DNA from 2 places in the Pseudomonas imrae genome. Region 2 is predicted to be linked to the other one. Evidence: predicted binding sites of a transcription regulator. Region 2 holds the regulator's gene; the other holds the start of a gene.
The links. Region 2 encodes FliA, which starts transcription of late flagellar genes. Its sites were predicted from a motif close to CTAAAGTTTNNNNNNNNNNNGCCGNTAA; they were not measured.
Positions count from the first base shown of each region.

Region 1: motA (flagellar motor stator protein MotA) is a predicted target of FliA. The motif match lies at 4,377-4,404, and genes of this name have one in related genera.

Region 1 covers NZ_CP110853.2:562,148-569,733, reverse strand. The annotation lists gene OQ460_RS02530 (trimeric intracellular cation channel family protein) at 1-467, opposite strand, end outside; gene orn (oligoribonuclease) at 651-1,193, opposite strand; gene rsgA (small ribosomal subunit biogenesis GTPase RsgA) at 1,300-2,331, shown strand; gene motB (flagellar motor protein MotB) at 2,432-3,454, opposite strand; gene motA (flagellar motor stator protein MotA) at 3,458-4,309, opposite strand; gene OQ460_RS02505 (HDOD domain-containing protein) at 4,476-6,011, shown strand; gene rhdA (thiosulfate sulfurtransferase) at 6,068-6,883, shown strand; gene asd (archaetidylserine decarboxylase) at 6,900-7,586, shown strand, end outside.
Region 2 covers NZ_CP110853.2:3,755,803-3,763,388, forward strand. The annotation lists gene OQ460_RS16960 (chemotaxis protein CheA) at 1-2,070, opposite strand, end outside; gene OQ460_RS16965 (protein phosphatase CheZ) at 2,081-2,869, opposite strand; gene OQ460_RS16970 (chemotaxis response regulator CheY) at 2,888-3,262, opposite strand; gene fliA (RNA polymerase sigma factor FliA) at 3,434-4,174, opposite strand; gene fleN (flagellar synthesis regulator FleN) at 4,171-5,004, opposite strand; gene flhF (flagellar biosynthesis protein FlhF) at 5,112-6,428, opposite strand; gene flhA (flagellar biosynthesis protein FlhA) at 6,440-7,586, opposite strand, start outside.

The sequences.
Region 1 (7,586 bases), 2.3 Mb from region 2:
GCCAGGAACGACACGCTGGCGTAAAGTTCGCGGCGAAAGATCAGCGGAATGTCGTTGCAGAAAATGTCCCGCAAGATACCGCCGAACACCCCGGTGATCACCCCGCTGACCGAGGCCACCAGCATGCCATGCCCCATCTCCAGGGCCGTCATGCAGCCGATCAGGGTGAAAGCCACCAACCCCACGGCGTCCAATGCAAGAAACAGCGAGCGCAGATGACGCATCAGCGGCGCGATAAAGATCGTCACCAGCGCAGCAACCGACGTCAACACCAGGTATTCCGGGTGTTTGACCCAGGTCAGCGGGTAATGGCCAAGCAGCACATCGCGCACCGAACCACCACCAAGGGCCGTCACGCAGGCGATCAACACCACGCCAAACCAGTCCATCCCCCGGCGACCGGCGGACAACGCTCCGGTCATGGCTTCGGCGGTGATGGCAATGAGGTAGAGCATCAGCAGCATGATGGCGATCCTTGCAATGAGGCGCGCAGTCTAATCATTTGCTGATGGCACCAAAAGGGGGCGCTGGCGAAAGGCCGAGTCGCCTTCAATCGCCGGCAAGCCCACATGTGAACCGAGCCAGTAATGACAACTCGGTCGAATGTGTGCGGGCTTGCCCGCGATGGAGTCAGTGCAAGCACCGTAAAATCAGGCCTTGATGAAATGCTTGCGGTAATGCTGCAGCTCGGCGATCGATTCGCGGATATCGTCCAGGGCCAGGTGAGTGCTGCCCTTGTGGAAGCTGTCTTTGACTTCCGGCGCCCAGCGCGCGGCCAGCTCCTTGAGGGTCGATACATCCAGGTTGCGATAGTGGAAGTAACTTTCCAGCGCCTTCATGTGCGTATAAAGGAAGCGACGGTCTTGGCAAATGCTGTTGCCGCAGATCGGCGACTTGCCCCTGGGCACCCACTTTTCCAGGAAGGCGATCGTTTCAGCCTCGGCCTCAGCCATGCTGATGCGACTGTCGCGCACGCGCTGGGTCAGGCCCGAGTTGCCATGGGTGCGGGTATTCCACTCGTCCATGGTGGCGAGCACTGCGTCGCTATGGTGGATGGCAATCACCGGACCTTCGGCCAAGGTGTTGAGATTGCTGTCGGTGACGATGGTCGCCATCTCGATGATGACGTCGGTGTCAGGGTTCAGACCGGTCATCTCCAGATCGATCCAAATCAGGTTCTGTGGGTTTTGCATGTCGTGGTTCCTTGGCACCTTGGCGTAGCTGCGCAGTTTAGCAGGCACGGCGTGCTAGACTCGCGACCGTTTCATCTATCCTTTGCATTATCGACACGGAACACCAATGGCCAAACGCCAGCTCAACCGCCGCCAAAACTGGCGCATCGAAAAGATTCAAGGCGAGCGCGCCGCCCGCGCCGCCAAACGCGAGTCCTCCGCCGTGGAGGCGCTGGAAGGCGGCGACCTGGGCCCCGAGCAAACAGGCCTGGTGATCGCGCACTTTGGCGTGCAGGTCGAGGTTGAAGCCCTCGAAGGCGAACTGGCTGGGCAGGTTTTTCGCTGCCACTTGCGCGCCAACCTGCCGGCGTTGGTCACCGGCGACCAGGTGGTCTGGCGTGCCGGAAACCAGGGCATCGGCGTCATCGTTGCGCAATTGCCGCGCAACACCGAACTGCGTCGTCCGGACAGCCGCGGCCAGCTCAAGCCGGTAGCGGCCAACGTCGACATGATCGTCATCGTCTTCGCCCCCTTGCCCGAGCCTCACGCCAACCTGATCGACCGCTATCTGGTAGCTGCCGAACACGCAGGCATTCGTCCGCTGTTGTTGCTGAACAAATTCGACCTGATCGATGAGCAGAACGCTCCGGCGCTCAATGCATTGCTGGCGGTTTATCGGCAACTTGGCTATCCGGTGCTGGAGGTGTCGGCCCATCACGGCAACGGCATGGAACTGCTCCAGCAACAACTGGACGGGCACATCAGTGTGTTCGTCGGCCAGTCGGGTGTGGGTAAGTCATCGCTGGTCAACAGCCTGCTGCCGGAAGTCGAGACCCGCGTGGGTCCGCTGTCGGAGCTGTCCGGCCAGGGCACGCACACCACCACCACAGCACGGTTGTTTCACTTCCCTGGCGGCGGCGAACTGATCGACTCTCCGGGCATCCGTGAGTTTGGCCTGGGCCACGTCAGCCGCAGTGATGTCGAAGCGGGCTTCATCGAGTTCAATGACTTGATCGGCACCTGCCGCTTTCGCGATTGCAAACATGACCGCGAGCCGGGCTGCGCCTTGCTCATGGCCCTGGAAGACGGCCGCGTGCAGCAGCAACGCATGAACAGCTACCGCTCGATCATCGCCAGCCTGCCGGAAAGCAGCTATTAAACTGTGTGGGAGCGGGCTTGCTCGCGATAGCATCACCTCGGTGCATCAGTTGCACCGAGTTGTCTGTATCGCGAGCAAGCCCGCTCCCACACAAGATGCGTCAGCTACCGGCCGGGGCTTCTCCGGGAGCCTTCAACCCTCCGTCATCGAACAGATTGAGCTTCTGGCGCAGCTCATGGGCCGGTAACGGTTCTTGCTCCGGCGGCAGGGCATCTGGATCCACTGGGACTTCGCCCGGCGCACCATCACCTTGAGTCGGTACCGGCTGCACCGCACCCGGCTCGCCCTCAATCGCGCGTTGAGCTTTTTTGGTCAGCACGACGATATCGATACGCCGGTTGACCGGGTTGAATGGGTCTTGAGTGTCGAACAACTGCGAAGAGGCAAAGCCCACGACCCGCGCCACTTGCTCCTGCGGGTAGCTGCCGGCCACCAATACACGGCGGGCGGCGTTGGCGCGGTTGGCGGACAACTCCCAGTTACCGAAATCACCCAACCCCGAATACGGCTTGGCATCGGTATGGCCACTGACACTGATCTTGTTCGGCACCGCCTTGATGGTGTCGGCCATGGCCAGCAGGATATCCTCGAAGTACGGTTTCAACCGCGCACTGCCGGAGTCGAACATCGGCCGGTTGGCGGCATCCATGATCTGAATGCGCAAGCCATCAGGCGTAATCTGAAACCGGATCTGATCCTTGAAGTTCTGCAGTTGTGGGTTCTCGTCGACCTTGCTCTGCAACTCCTGCAGCAGCAACTCCAATCGCTCGTGCTCGACCTGCTCGGCCAGGCTTTCGACGGTTTCGCGCTCGATGGGAATATTTTGCTGAGGTGACTCGGTATTGATCTCGGGATTGATAGTGCGCTCGGGCGCCAGTTCCGGTGAGCCACCCAAGTCAATCACAAAGGGCGTACCACTTTCGGAAAACCCGATAGGATCCTTGAAGTAACCGGCAATGGCGATCTTTTGCTCCGGCGTCGCCGTGGACATCAGCCACAGCACCAGGAAGAACGCCATCATCGCCGTCGCAAAGTCGGCAAAGGCAATTTTCCAGGCGCCGCCGTGGTGCCCGGCAGCGAAGCGCTTGACGCGCTTGATGATGATCGGCTGGTTGTTTTCCATGACTCAGCGACCGCGAACCGCTTGTTCCAGCTCGGAAAAACTCGGCCGGTGTCGCGGATACAGAACTTTGCGTCCGAACTCCACGGCCAGGGACGGCGGCATGCCGGACGCCGAAGCCACCAGGGAAGCCTTGATCGCTTCGTAGATATTCAACTCTTCCTTGGCGTCATGAGCCAGGCAGGTCGCCAGCGGACCAAAAAAGCCGTAGGCGGCAAGAATACCGAAGAAGGTCCCCACCAGTGCTGCGCCAACGTGCATGCCGATGGCAGCCTGATCACCCTCGCCCAGGGAGGCCATGGTCACCACGATCCCCAGGACCGCGGCGACAATACCAAACCCGGGCATGCCGTCTGCGATACCGTTTACAGCATGGGACGGATGCTCAAGCTCTTCCTTCAAGCTGAACAGCTCCATGTCGAACAACCCTTCCAGCTCATGGGGCGCCATGTTGCCGGAGGACATGATGCGCAGGTAGTCACAGACGTAGGCCGTCATGCGCTCGTCCTTGAGCACGGCCGGGTACTTGGCGAAAATCGGGCTCGCCGCAGCGTCCTCGATATCACCTTCAATCGCCATCATGCCTTCACGGCGGCTCTTGTTGAGAATCTCATAGATCAGGCCCAGCACTTCCAGGTAGAAGGTGTGGGAAAAGCGCGAGCCGAACATACCCAGCGACTTCTTGACCACGTGCATGGTCATGTAGCCAGGGTTGGCCTGGAGGAATGCACCGAATGCCGCACCGCCAATGATCAGCACTTCGAAAGGTTGGATCAGCGCGGCAATTTTACCGTGCGACAGAACGTACCCGCCGAGCACGCTTGCGATGACGACGATGATGCCGATAATTTTAGCCATAGGGGATGAGTACTTGCGCCGTCGGGTTCATGGACATATTCGGAAGATCTGAAAACTCTTCTTCTACTTATCGGCAAAACTGCGCCAGACTATAGCCCGTTAAGGCGAAAAGCCAGTTCGGCCCACTCCGGGCGTGTTGACCGCAAGTGATGATCGCGCCCCAATCATGGCAAACGAAACGACAGTCCAAACTCCACCTCCTACAACCCTGGCCGGCTGGATAAAACGCCTGGACGACGTTCGGTTGCCTGTCCCGCAATCGAGCCACGACGCGGTAAGCAAGGCCATTGGAGATAGCCGTCGATCGTTGCGTGATATTGCAGAACTGATGCAGGACAGCCCGGCACTGGTGCTCTGTGTGATGCGCGCGGCCAACCACCACGCCAATGGCAGCCTGGCGGAACCTGCGGAAAACCTCGAAGTGGCGCTCAACCGCCTCGGCTTGAAACGCACCGCAGAACTGCTGGGCCATCTGCCCTCAGTCCCGCTCAATGAAATTCCCGTGGCGCTGCGCCAATTGCAGTTGGTCAGCCAGCATGCATCGCAGCAAGCCAGCGGCCTGTTTGCCAGCCGCCTGGCGCGCCTGTGGCAAGACATACACTGGGGTAGCCTGCTGTTTCTTTCACCGCTGTGGCCCATGGCGGTGGTCTACCCCAAGTTGCTCGAGGAATGGGAGCTTCGGGTGATCCACAAAGGCCAATCGGCGTGCAAAGTCGAACAACAACTATTTGGCGTGCGCTTGCTGGAACTGTGCCTGGGGTTGACCGAAGCCTGGCGCCTGCCGATCTGGGTTTCCCAGGGCTATCAATTGCTGCTCGGCGAACAACGCCTATTGGTCAAGGCACTGCGCATTGCCCGAGAAGAAGCGACACTGAGCCAACAACATAAACTGGATGACGACCCGCAACTGCGACGCTGGCTGAACCAGCCGGCCAACACCGTGCTGCTGGCCAACGGCATGGCGCTGGCGGCGCAGGAATCCTGGACATGCCCGCATACCCTGCGCTGGCAATACCTGACTGCACTGTACTTGCAACAGCCCCTGGGCGAGGTCCAGCAGCAGGTTCACCAACAGGCAGCGATCAGTGCCCGCCATACCTTGAACGCCGATCTATGGCATCCGGCGCTGGCGCTGATCTGGCCATGGCATGGACAACAGGCCCATCGCGGCCTGCTGCCGGCCCCGCCGCCAACCGCTGAAGCCCTGGCGGTATGGCGCAAACGCTGCAGCGAACTGCTGACCGAGCCCAGTCGCTTTGCCAACGCCATGCATTTGACCACCTGCGTCAAGGAAGCCCTGGCCGCCAGTGGCATGCGGCGGGTCATGTTGTTGATGGCTGACCGAAGCCTGAGCACCTTGCGAGTACATCAGGTTGACGGCCTGCCGAAGGAAGCCGCCCACCTGAGCCTGGAGGTAGCAGACAGCACGCTGTTGCAACGCCTGCTGGAGAAGTCCGCCCAAGTGCGCCTGACACCCGATAATCACGCCCAATTCGCCGCGCTGTTGCCGGCCTCGCTGCGCCGCCTGTTCGCCGGTGAGCATCTGTTGCTGCGCTCGCTGAGCTGCAATGGTCGCGTGGTCATGCTGATGATTGCCGACCAGGGCGGCGGGCCGTTCTCGGAAACCAGCGTACAAGCCTTCGGCAAAACCGCCCAATGTACCGAGAAAGCCCTGCACAGCTTTACCAACCGCACGGCTTGATGCTTGCGCTACAATCGCCCTCCTTTATCACCCATTTTGTGCCCAGGAGACCTCACATGCCTGACTTCTCTGGCTTGCCGCTGGTAATCGAGCCCAGCGACCTGCTCGGTCGTCTTGATGCCGAACAGTTGATCCTGGTGGACCTGACCAGCGCCGCCCGTTATGCCGAAGGGCATATCCCGGGCGCACACTTTGTCGATCCCAAGCGCACCCAACTGGGTCAGCCACCGGCTCCAGGCCTGTTGCCGGCCAAGGCCGACCTCGAGAAACTGTTCGGCGAGCTGGGCCACACGCCGGATGCCACCTACGTGGTATATGACGACGAAGGCGGTGGCTGGGCTGGCCGTTTTATCTGGATGCTCGACGTGATCGGCCACCAGAAATATCACTACCTCGACGGAGGCCTGCTGGCGTGGCTGGATGAACAACATCCGCTGTCGACCAACGTGCCGGCCAACGTCGGTGGCCCGGTCAGCCTGACCCTGCACGACGAGCCCACCGCCACCCGCGAATACCTGCAAAGCCGCCTCGGCGCGACTGACCTGGGGATTTGGGATGCACGTGGACCGCTGGAATATTCCGGGGAGAAAGTCCTCACCGCCAAAGGCGGGCACATTCCCGGCGCCGTGAACTTCGAATGGACCGCCGGCATGGACAAGGCACGCAACCTGCGCATCCGCCGCGACATGCCACAGATCCTCGAAGACCTGGGGCTGACCAAAGACAAAGAGATCATCACCCACTGCCAGACTCACCACCGTTCTGGCTTTACCTACCTGGTGGCCAAGGCGCTCGGTTATCCGCGAGTCAAAGGCTATGCCGGTTCCTGGGGCGAATGGGGCAACCACCCCGACACCCCCGTCGAGACTTAAGGTTTAAGGACACTTAATGAAAAAGCAGTTGTTTATCCTCAGCCAGTACTTGCTGCCACACCATTTGCTGTCGCGCCTGGCTGGCTGCATTGCCGAGTGCCGTGTGCGCTGGTTCAAGAATGCCTTCACTACGTGGTTCGCCAAGCGCTACCAAGTGGACATGACCCAGGCCTTGGTGGAAGACGTGACCGCCTACGAGCACTTCAACGCCTTCTTCACTCGCGCCCTGAAAGACGGCGCCCGCCCGCTGGACCCAACCCCAGGTGCAGTGCTGAGCCCGGCCGACGGTGCCGTCAGCCAACTCGGCCCGATCGAGCATGGCCGCGTGTTCCAGGCCAAGGGCCACAGTTACAGCGTGCTGGAGCTGCTCGGCGGCGATGCAGCCGTTGCCGCACCGTTCATGGGCGGCGACTTTGCGACTATTTACCTGTCGCCGAAGGACTATCATCGGGTTCACATGCCGCTGGCCGGCACCTTGCGGGAAATGGTCTACGTGCCGGGACGAATTTTCTCGGTCAACCAGACCACGGCGGAAAACGTCCCGGAACTGTTTGCCCGTAACGAGCGGGTTGTCTGCCTGTTCGACACCGAACGCGGGCCAATGGCCGTGGTGCTGGTCGGCGCGATGATTGTCGCGTCGATTGAAACCGTGTGGGCCGGACTTGTGACACCGCCCAAGCGCGAACTGAAAACCTTCCGTTAC
Region 2 (7,586 bases):
CTTGATCACCACTTCTTCCTGGCCCACCAGTTGATCGACCACGAAGCCGATACGCTGGGTACCCACGGAAAGGATCACCACATGGCCTTCAAGCTGCTCTTCATGCTTGGCCGAAGCCACCAGCCAGCGCTTGAGGTAGAACAGTGGCAACGCCTTGTCGCGCACAATCACCACTTCCTGGCCGTCCACCACATTGGTACGCGACAGGTCGAGGTGGAAAATCTCGTTGACGTTGACCAGTGGGAAGGCAAACGCCTGGTTGCCCAGCATCACCATCAGGGTCGGCATGATCGCCAGGGTCAACGGCACCTTGATGACGATCTTCGAACCCTGGCCCTTGGTCGAATAAATATTGATCGAGCCATTGAGCTGGCTGATCTTGGTTTTCACCACGTCCATGCCAACGCCACGGCCCGAAACATCGGAAATCTCGGTCTTGGTCGAGAAGCCCGGCGCAAAGATCAGGTTGTAGCATTCGGTGTCGCTAAGGCGCTCGGCGGCGTCCTTGTCCATCACGCCACGCTTGACCGCTATACCGCGCAGAATATTGGGGTCCATACCTTTGCCGTCATCGGTGATGGACAGCAGGATATGGTCGCCTTCCTGCTCGGCCGCCAGGATCACCTTGCCACCACGGCTCTTGCCTGCGGCTTCGCGTTCTTGCGGGGTTTCCACGCCGTGGTCGACAGCGTTGCGCACCAAGTGGACCAACGGATCGGCCAGGGCCTCGACAAGGTTCTTGTCGAGATCGGTTTCTTCGCCTACCAGTTCCAGATTGATTTCTTTCTTCAACTGCCGGGCGAGGTCGCGAACCAGGCGCGGGAAGCGGCCGAAGACCTTCTTGATCGGCTGCATTCGCGTTTTCATCACGGCGGTTTGCAGGTCGGCGGTCACCACGTCGAGGTTCGACACCGCCTTTTGCATGGCTTCATCGCCGCTGTTAAGACCCAGGCGCACCAGACGATTACGCACCAGCACCAGCTCACCGACCATATTCATGATGTCGTCCAGCCGCGCGGTATCAACGCGCACGGTGGTTTCGGCTTCGCTGGCGGGAGCTTTGTCCGTTACCGGAGCCGGAGTGCGTGCAGGAGCAGGCGCCGGCCGGGCGGGTGCCGCAGCCTTGGCGGCAACCGGTGGCGGCGTGGCGACAGCGGCCGAGGTGGCCGTGACCGGGGGCACTTCGGAAAACTTGCCCTTGCCGTGCAACTCGTCCAGCAACGACTCGAATTCGTGGTCGGTGATCAGGCCGTCAGCAGCCGATGCCACGGCGGGCGTCGGCGCAGCAGGTGCAACAACAGCGGCAGCGACCGCCGGCAAAGCGTCGACGGCAAACGAGCCTTTGCCATGCAACTGATCCAGCAACGCTTCGAATTCGTCGTCGGTGATGTCAGTGCTGACGGGGGCAGCAGGTTCGACTGGCGCAGGCGCAGCAGTCACGGCTTCAGGAGCAAACTGGCCTTTACCGTGCAGTTGGTCGAGCAACGACTCGAACTCGGCGTCGGTAATGTCTTCGGTCGTGGGCACCATCGCCGGCGCGGCCGCCTTGGGCGCTTGGGCCTCGGCCTTGACTGCGTTGAGGGAGTTCAGCAGTTGCTCGAACTCGCTGTCAGTGACATCCGCCTCAGGTTCGGCGACCGGCTCGGGCGCTGTTTCGACCACCGCGGTTGCGCTGACATCGGCAGGCTCCGCCAGACGCGCCAGGGCAGCCAACAGTTCCGGGGTCGCGGCGGTGACGGGTGCGCGTTCACGCACCTCGGTGAACATGCCGTTGACCGCGTCCAGCGCTTCCAGGATCACGTCCATCAATTCAGAGTCGACGTGCCGTTCACCCTTGCGCAGGATGTCGAACACGTTCTCGGCAATGTGACAGCACTCCACCAACTCATGCAGCTGGAGGAAGCCGGCGCCCCCTTTTACAGTGTGAAAACCGCGAAAAATTGCATTGAGCAGGTTCGCATCATCTGGCCGGCTTTCCAGCTCGACCAGTTGTTCGGACAGTTGCTCTAGAATTTCGCCGGCCTCTACAAGGAAATCCTGAAGGATTTCTTCATCGGCGCCGAAGCTCATGGTGTGCTCCTTAGAAGCCTAAACTGGATAACAAGTCATCTACGTCATCCTGACCTGACATAACGTCTTCACGTTTATCGGCATGAATCTGCGGACCTTCACCCTTGGCGAGATGTTTTTGTGGATCTTTTTCCGAGAGGATCGCTGCGCGGTCATGTTCGATGCCGGCAAAACGATCGACCTGGCCGGCCATCAGCACCAACTTGAGCAGGTTGCTCTCCACTTCGGTGACCAACTGGGTCACCCGCTTGATCACCTGGCCGGTGAGGTCCTGGTAATCCTGGGCAAGTAGAATATCGTTGAGGTTGCTGGAAACCGTGCGGTTTTCCTGCTCGCTGCGCGACAGAAAACCGTCGACCCGGCGAGCCAGTTCACGAAACTCCTCGGCCCCCACTTCCCGGCGCATGAAGCGGCCCCAGTCCGCGCTCAGCAGCTTGGCCTCGGCGGCCATGCCGTTGACCAAAGGCGTGGCGTTTTCCACCAGGTCCATGGTGCGGTTGGCCGCAGCTTCAGTCAGCCGGACCACATAGGACAGGCGCTCGGTGGCGTCGGTGATCTGCGAGATTTCTTCGGCCTGGGGCATGCGCGGGTCGATCTGGAAATTGACGATCGCACTGTGCAACTCACGCGTGAGCTTGCCCACTTCCTGGTACAGGCCGCGGTCGCGGGTCTGATTGAGCTCATGGATCAACTGCACCGCGTCGCCGAACTGGCCTTTTTCCAGGCTGTCGACCAACTGGTGAGCGTGTTTTTTCAGGGTCGATTCAAAATCGCCCTGCGAGATTTCTTTATGCTCCATAGCTCCCCCGTGGCGGCATCAACCGTTGATGCGTTCAAAGATCTTCTCGATCTTCTCTTTCAAGGCCACTGCAGTGAATGGCTTGACCACGTAACCGTTGACCCCGGCCTGGGCGGCTTCGATGATCTGTTCACGCTTGGCTTCGGCGGTCACCATCAACACCGGCAGGCTGCGCAGCTTTTCATCAGCGCGCACATGGCGCAGCAAATCGATGCCGGTCATGCCCGGCATGTTCCAGTCGGTTACCAGAAAGTCGATGCTGCCGCTGTTGAGGATCGGAATCGCCGTCGTACCGTCATCCGCCTCGACCGTGTTAGTGAACCCAAGGTCACGCAACAGGTTTTTTATGATCCGCCGCATCGTTGAGAAGTCATCAACGATGAGGATTTTCATGTTCTTGTCCAATTCGACCTCCAAGCAGTCTTAAACGCGTCCAGCACCTGGGCGCGCCATTTCATTCAACAGGTATTCCACAAAAAGGACTGCAGGGGGTCGCACCACAGGCCAACCCCGTCCAGGCCTAGCGCCCGGACGGTGTCGTTCACAGTGTCCCCACACTGCCTGTCAGCGCGCGCGCCATTCTCCCAAACGCCCGCGCAAACGGGCCGCGCATTGGCTGTGCAACTGGCTGACCCGCGACTCGCTGACACCCAGGACCTCACCGATTTCCTTGAGGTTCAGCTCTTCGTCGTAGTACAGCGCCAACACCAGCCGCTCACGCTCTGGCAGATTGGCAATCGCGTCCGCCAACGCACTCTGGAAACGTTCGTCCTCCAGATCGCGCGACGGTTCGAGATGGGCACTCGCGCCGTCCTCGTGCAACCCTTCGTGTTCGCCGTCCTGCAACAGGTCGTCGAAACTGAACAAGCGGCTGCCCAAGGTATCGTTCAAAATCCCGTAGTAATCATCGAGACTCAATTGGAGTTCGGCCGCAACTTCATGATCTTTAGCGTCGCGACCGGTTTTTGCTTCAATTGAGCGAATGGCATCACTGACCATCCGGGTATTGCGGTGTACCGAACGCGGCGCCCAATCACCTTTACGCACTTCATCGAGCATCGCCCCGCGGATACGAATTCCCGCGTACGTCTCGAAACTCGCGCCTTTGCTCGCGTCGTACTTGGTCGACACTTCGAGCAGGCCGATCATGCCCGCCTGGATCAGGTCTTCGACCTGGACGCTGGCGGGCAAGCGCGCCAGCAAGTGATAGGCAATGCGCTTGACCAGAGGCGCATAGCGCTCGATCAACTCGCCTTGACTGTCACGTGCCGACTTCTTGTAAAGGTTGTAGCCGCTGGCTGTCATAGCACCGGTCCTGCACTCGTCTGATGCACCAATCGCTCGACGAAAAATTCCAGATGCCCACGGGGATTGGCGGGCAGCGGCCAGGTATCGACCTTCTGGGCAATGGCCTTGAACGCCAACGCGCATTTGGAACGAGGGAACGCTTCGTAGACCGCACGCTGCTTTTGCACAGCCTTGCGTACACACTCGTCGTAGGGCACTGCACCGACATATTGTAAGGCGACATCGAGGAAGCGATCAGTGACCTTGGTCAACTTGGCGAACAGGTTGCGCCCTTCCTGCGGGCTCTGGGCCATGTTCGCCAACACCCGGAAACGATTCATGCCGTAGTCGCGGTTAAGCAATTTGATCAGCGCATAGGCGTCGGTGATCGAGGTAGGCTCGTCGCACACCACCAGCAATACTTCCTGGGCTGCGCGCACGAAGCTGACTACCGATTCACCGATCCCAGCGGCGGTGTCGATCACCAGCACGTCGAGGTTGTCGCCGATATCACTGAAGGCCTGGATCAGGCCTGCGTGCTGCGCCGGACTCAGATGGACCATGCTCTGGGTACCCGACGCCGCCGGAACGATGCGAATCCCGCCCGGCCCCTGCAACAGCACGTCGCGCAGCTCACAGCGGCCCTCAATGACATCAGCCAGAGTATGTTTGGGCGTCAGTCCCAGCAGAACGTCAACGTTCGCCAGTCCCAGGTCGGCATCCATCAGCATGACACGTCGGCCAAGCTCTGCCAGGGCCAGGGACAAATTCACTGACACGTTAGTTTTCCCGACGCCACCTTTGCCGCCGGTCACCGCGATCACCTGTACGGGATGCATGCTGCCCATGTGCTTTCTTTCACCTTGTCTTGCTTAGACGCAGGCTACATAGGGTGGTCGCGCGCAAAGCTTGCTGACCATCAATGTAGGTACACTTCACTGTATTCATTTAGCCCTCAGCCGACCCGTCGGGCCGGGCTGTGGTAGAGGTCTGCGAACATGTCGGCCATCGCTTCCTCACTGGGTTCTTCCTGCATTTGCACGCTGACGGCCCGGCTGACCAGCTGATGTCGGCGCGGCAGATGCAAATCATCCGGGATCCGCGGCCCGTCGGTCAGGTAGGCAACCGGCAATTCATGACTGATGGCCAGGCTCAACACTTCGCCCAGGCTTGCCGTCTCATCGAGTTTTGTCAGAATACAACCCGCCAGCCCACAACGCTTGTAGCTATGGTAGGCAGCGCTCAGAACCTGTTTCTGGCTGGTAGTTGCAAGTACCAGGTAATTTCTTGATTTGATCCCGCGCCCGGCCAGGCTTTCCAACTGCATGCGCAAGGCCGGATCGCTGGCCTGCAGGCCAGCCGTGTCGATCAGTACCACGCGCTTGCGCAGCAGCGGATCGAGGGCGTTGGCCAGCGACTGGCCTGGATCGACATGGGTCACGGGCACATTGAGGATACGCCCCAGGGTCTTGAGTTGCTCCTGGGCGCCAATCCGGTAGCTGTCCATACTCACCAGCGCGATGTTGTTCGCGCCGTACTTGAGCACATAACGCGCCGCCAGCTTGGCCAGGGTGGTGGTCTTGCCCATGCCGGCAGGGCCGACCATGGCAATGACCCCGCCCTCTTCCAGGGGCTCGATCTGCGGGGTGGCGATCATGCGTGCCAGGTGCGCCAGGAGCATGCGCCAGGCTTGGCGAGGTTCTTCGATTGTGGCGGTCAGCTCCAGCAGGTCGCGGGACAACGGGCCGGACAGGCCGATGCGTTGCAGGCGACGCCAGAGATTGGCCTGTTGCGGCTTGCTGCCCTGCAACTGATTCCAGGCCAGGGAACCCAGCTGGACTTCCAGCAGTTCGCGCAGGCCGTTGAGCTCAAAGCGCATCGAGTCGAAGACCCGTTGGTCGACCGCGGCTGCCGGTGCTGGCGCCGCAGGACGCGGCGGTTCGACAAAAGTCGGCTCTACCAGCGGCTCGGCGGCGGTCAACGGCAAACCGGCGAACAGCTGGCGATTGGTGCTCGAGTCGCTGTCGCCACGCATGCTCAATTCAGCCTGGGCCGAGACAATCCGCGACGCCGTCTTGCGTAGCTCGTCTTCCAGTTCCATGTTCGGCACGCGCGGCGCCAGCGCCGAAGGTGTGTAATCCAGGGCAGCCGTCAGCTCGACACCGCCGGCAATACGCCGGTTACCGATAATCGCAGCATCGGCGCCCAGCTCATCACGAACCAGCTTCATGGCCTGACGCATATCGGCGGCGAAAAAACGCTTCACTTGCATAACCCACTACCTCAGCCGTTGGGCCCTACTGTCGCGACGATAGTCACTTGCTTATTGTCAGGGATTTCCTGATAAGCCAAAACGTGCAAATTCGGTACTGCCAGGCGCCCGAACCGCGACAACATCGCCCGGACCGGGCCTGCCACCAGCAAGATCACTGGTTGGCCCTGCATTTCCTGGCGCTGTGCGGCGTCAATCAACGAACGCTGCAGCTTTTCTGCCATGCTCGGCTCCAGCAGGACCCCCTCTTCCTGGCCCTGCCCTGCCTTCTGGATACTGTTGAGCAATATTTGTTCCAACCTGGGCTCCAGGGTGATCACAGGCAGCTCGGAGTCAAGCCCTACAATGCTTTGGACGATGGCGCGAGACAACCCGACGCGCACCGCAGCCACCAGAGCGGCAGTATCTTGACTCTTGGCGGCGTTATTGGCGATAGCCTCGGCAATGCTTCGAATGTCTCTTACCGGTACCTGCTCGGCCAACAGCGCTTGCAGGACTTTGAGCAACTGCGACAGCGACAGCACGCCCGGCACCAACTCTTCGGCCAGTTTTGGCGAGGCCTTGGCCAGCAATTGCATGAGTTGCTGGACTTCTTCGTGGCCAATCAGCTCGTGTGAGTGCTTGTAAAGAATCTGGTTGAGGTGTGTCGCGACCACGGTGCTGGCGTCCACCACGGTGTAACCCAGGGACTGCGCCTGACTGCGCTGGCTGACTTCGATCCATACCGCGTCCAGGCCAAAAGCCGGATCTTTGGCGGTAATGCCGCTGAGGTTGCCGAACACTTGGCCGGGGTTGATCGCCAGTTCGCGGTCCGGGTAGATCTCGGCTTCGGCCAGGGTCACGCCCATCAAGGTCAGGCGGTAGGCGCTGGGAGCCAGATCGAGGTTGTCTCGAATATGGACAGTCGGCATCAGGAAACCCAGGTCCTGGGACAGTTTCTTGCGCACGCCCTTGATCCGCGCCAGCAGCTGGCCGCCCTGGTTACGGTCTACAAGGGGAATCAGCCGGTAACCCACTTCCAGGCCAATCATGTCGATAGGCGTGACGTCGTCCCACCCAAGCTCCTTGGTTTCTTGCGCGCGGGCCGGCGACGGCAGCAGCTCTTGCTGGCGCTCCACTTCTTGCAAGGCCTTGACCTTGACCGCGTTCTGTTTTTTC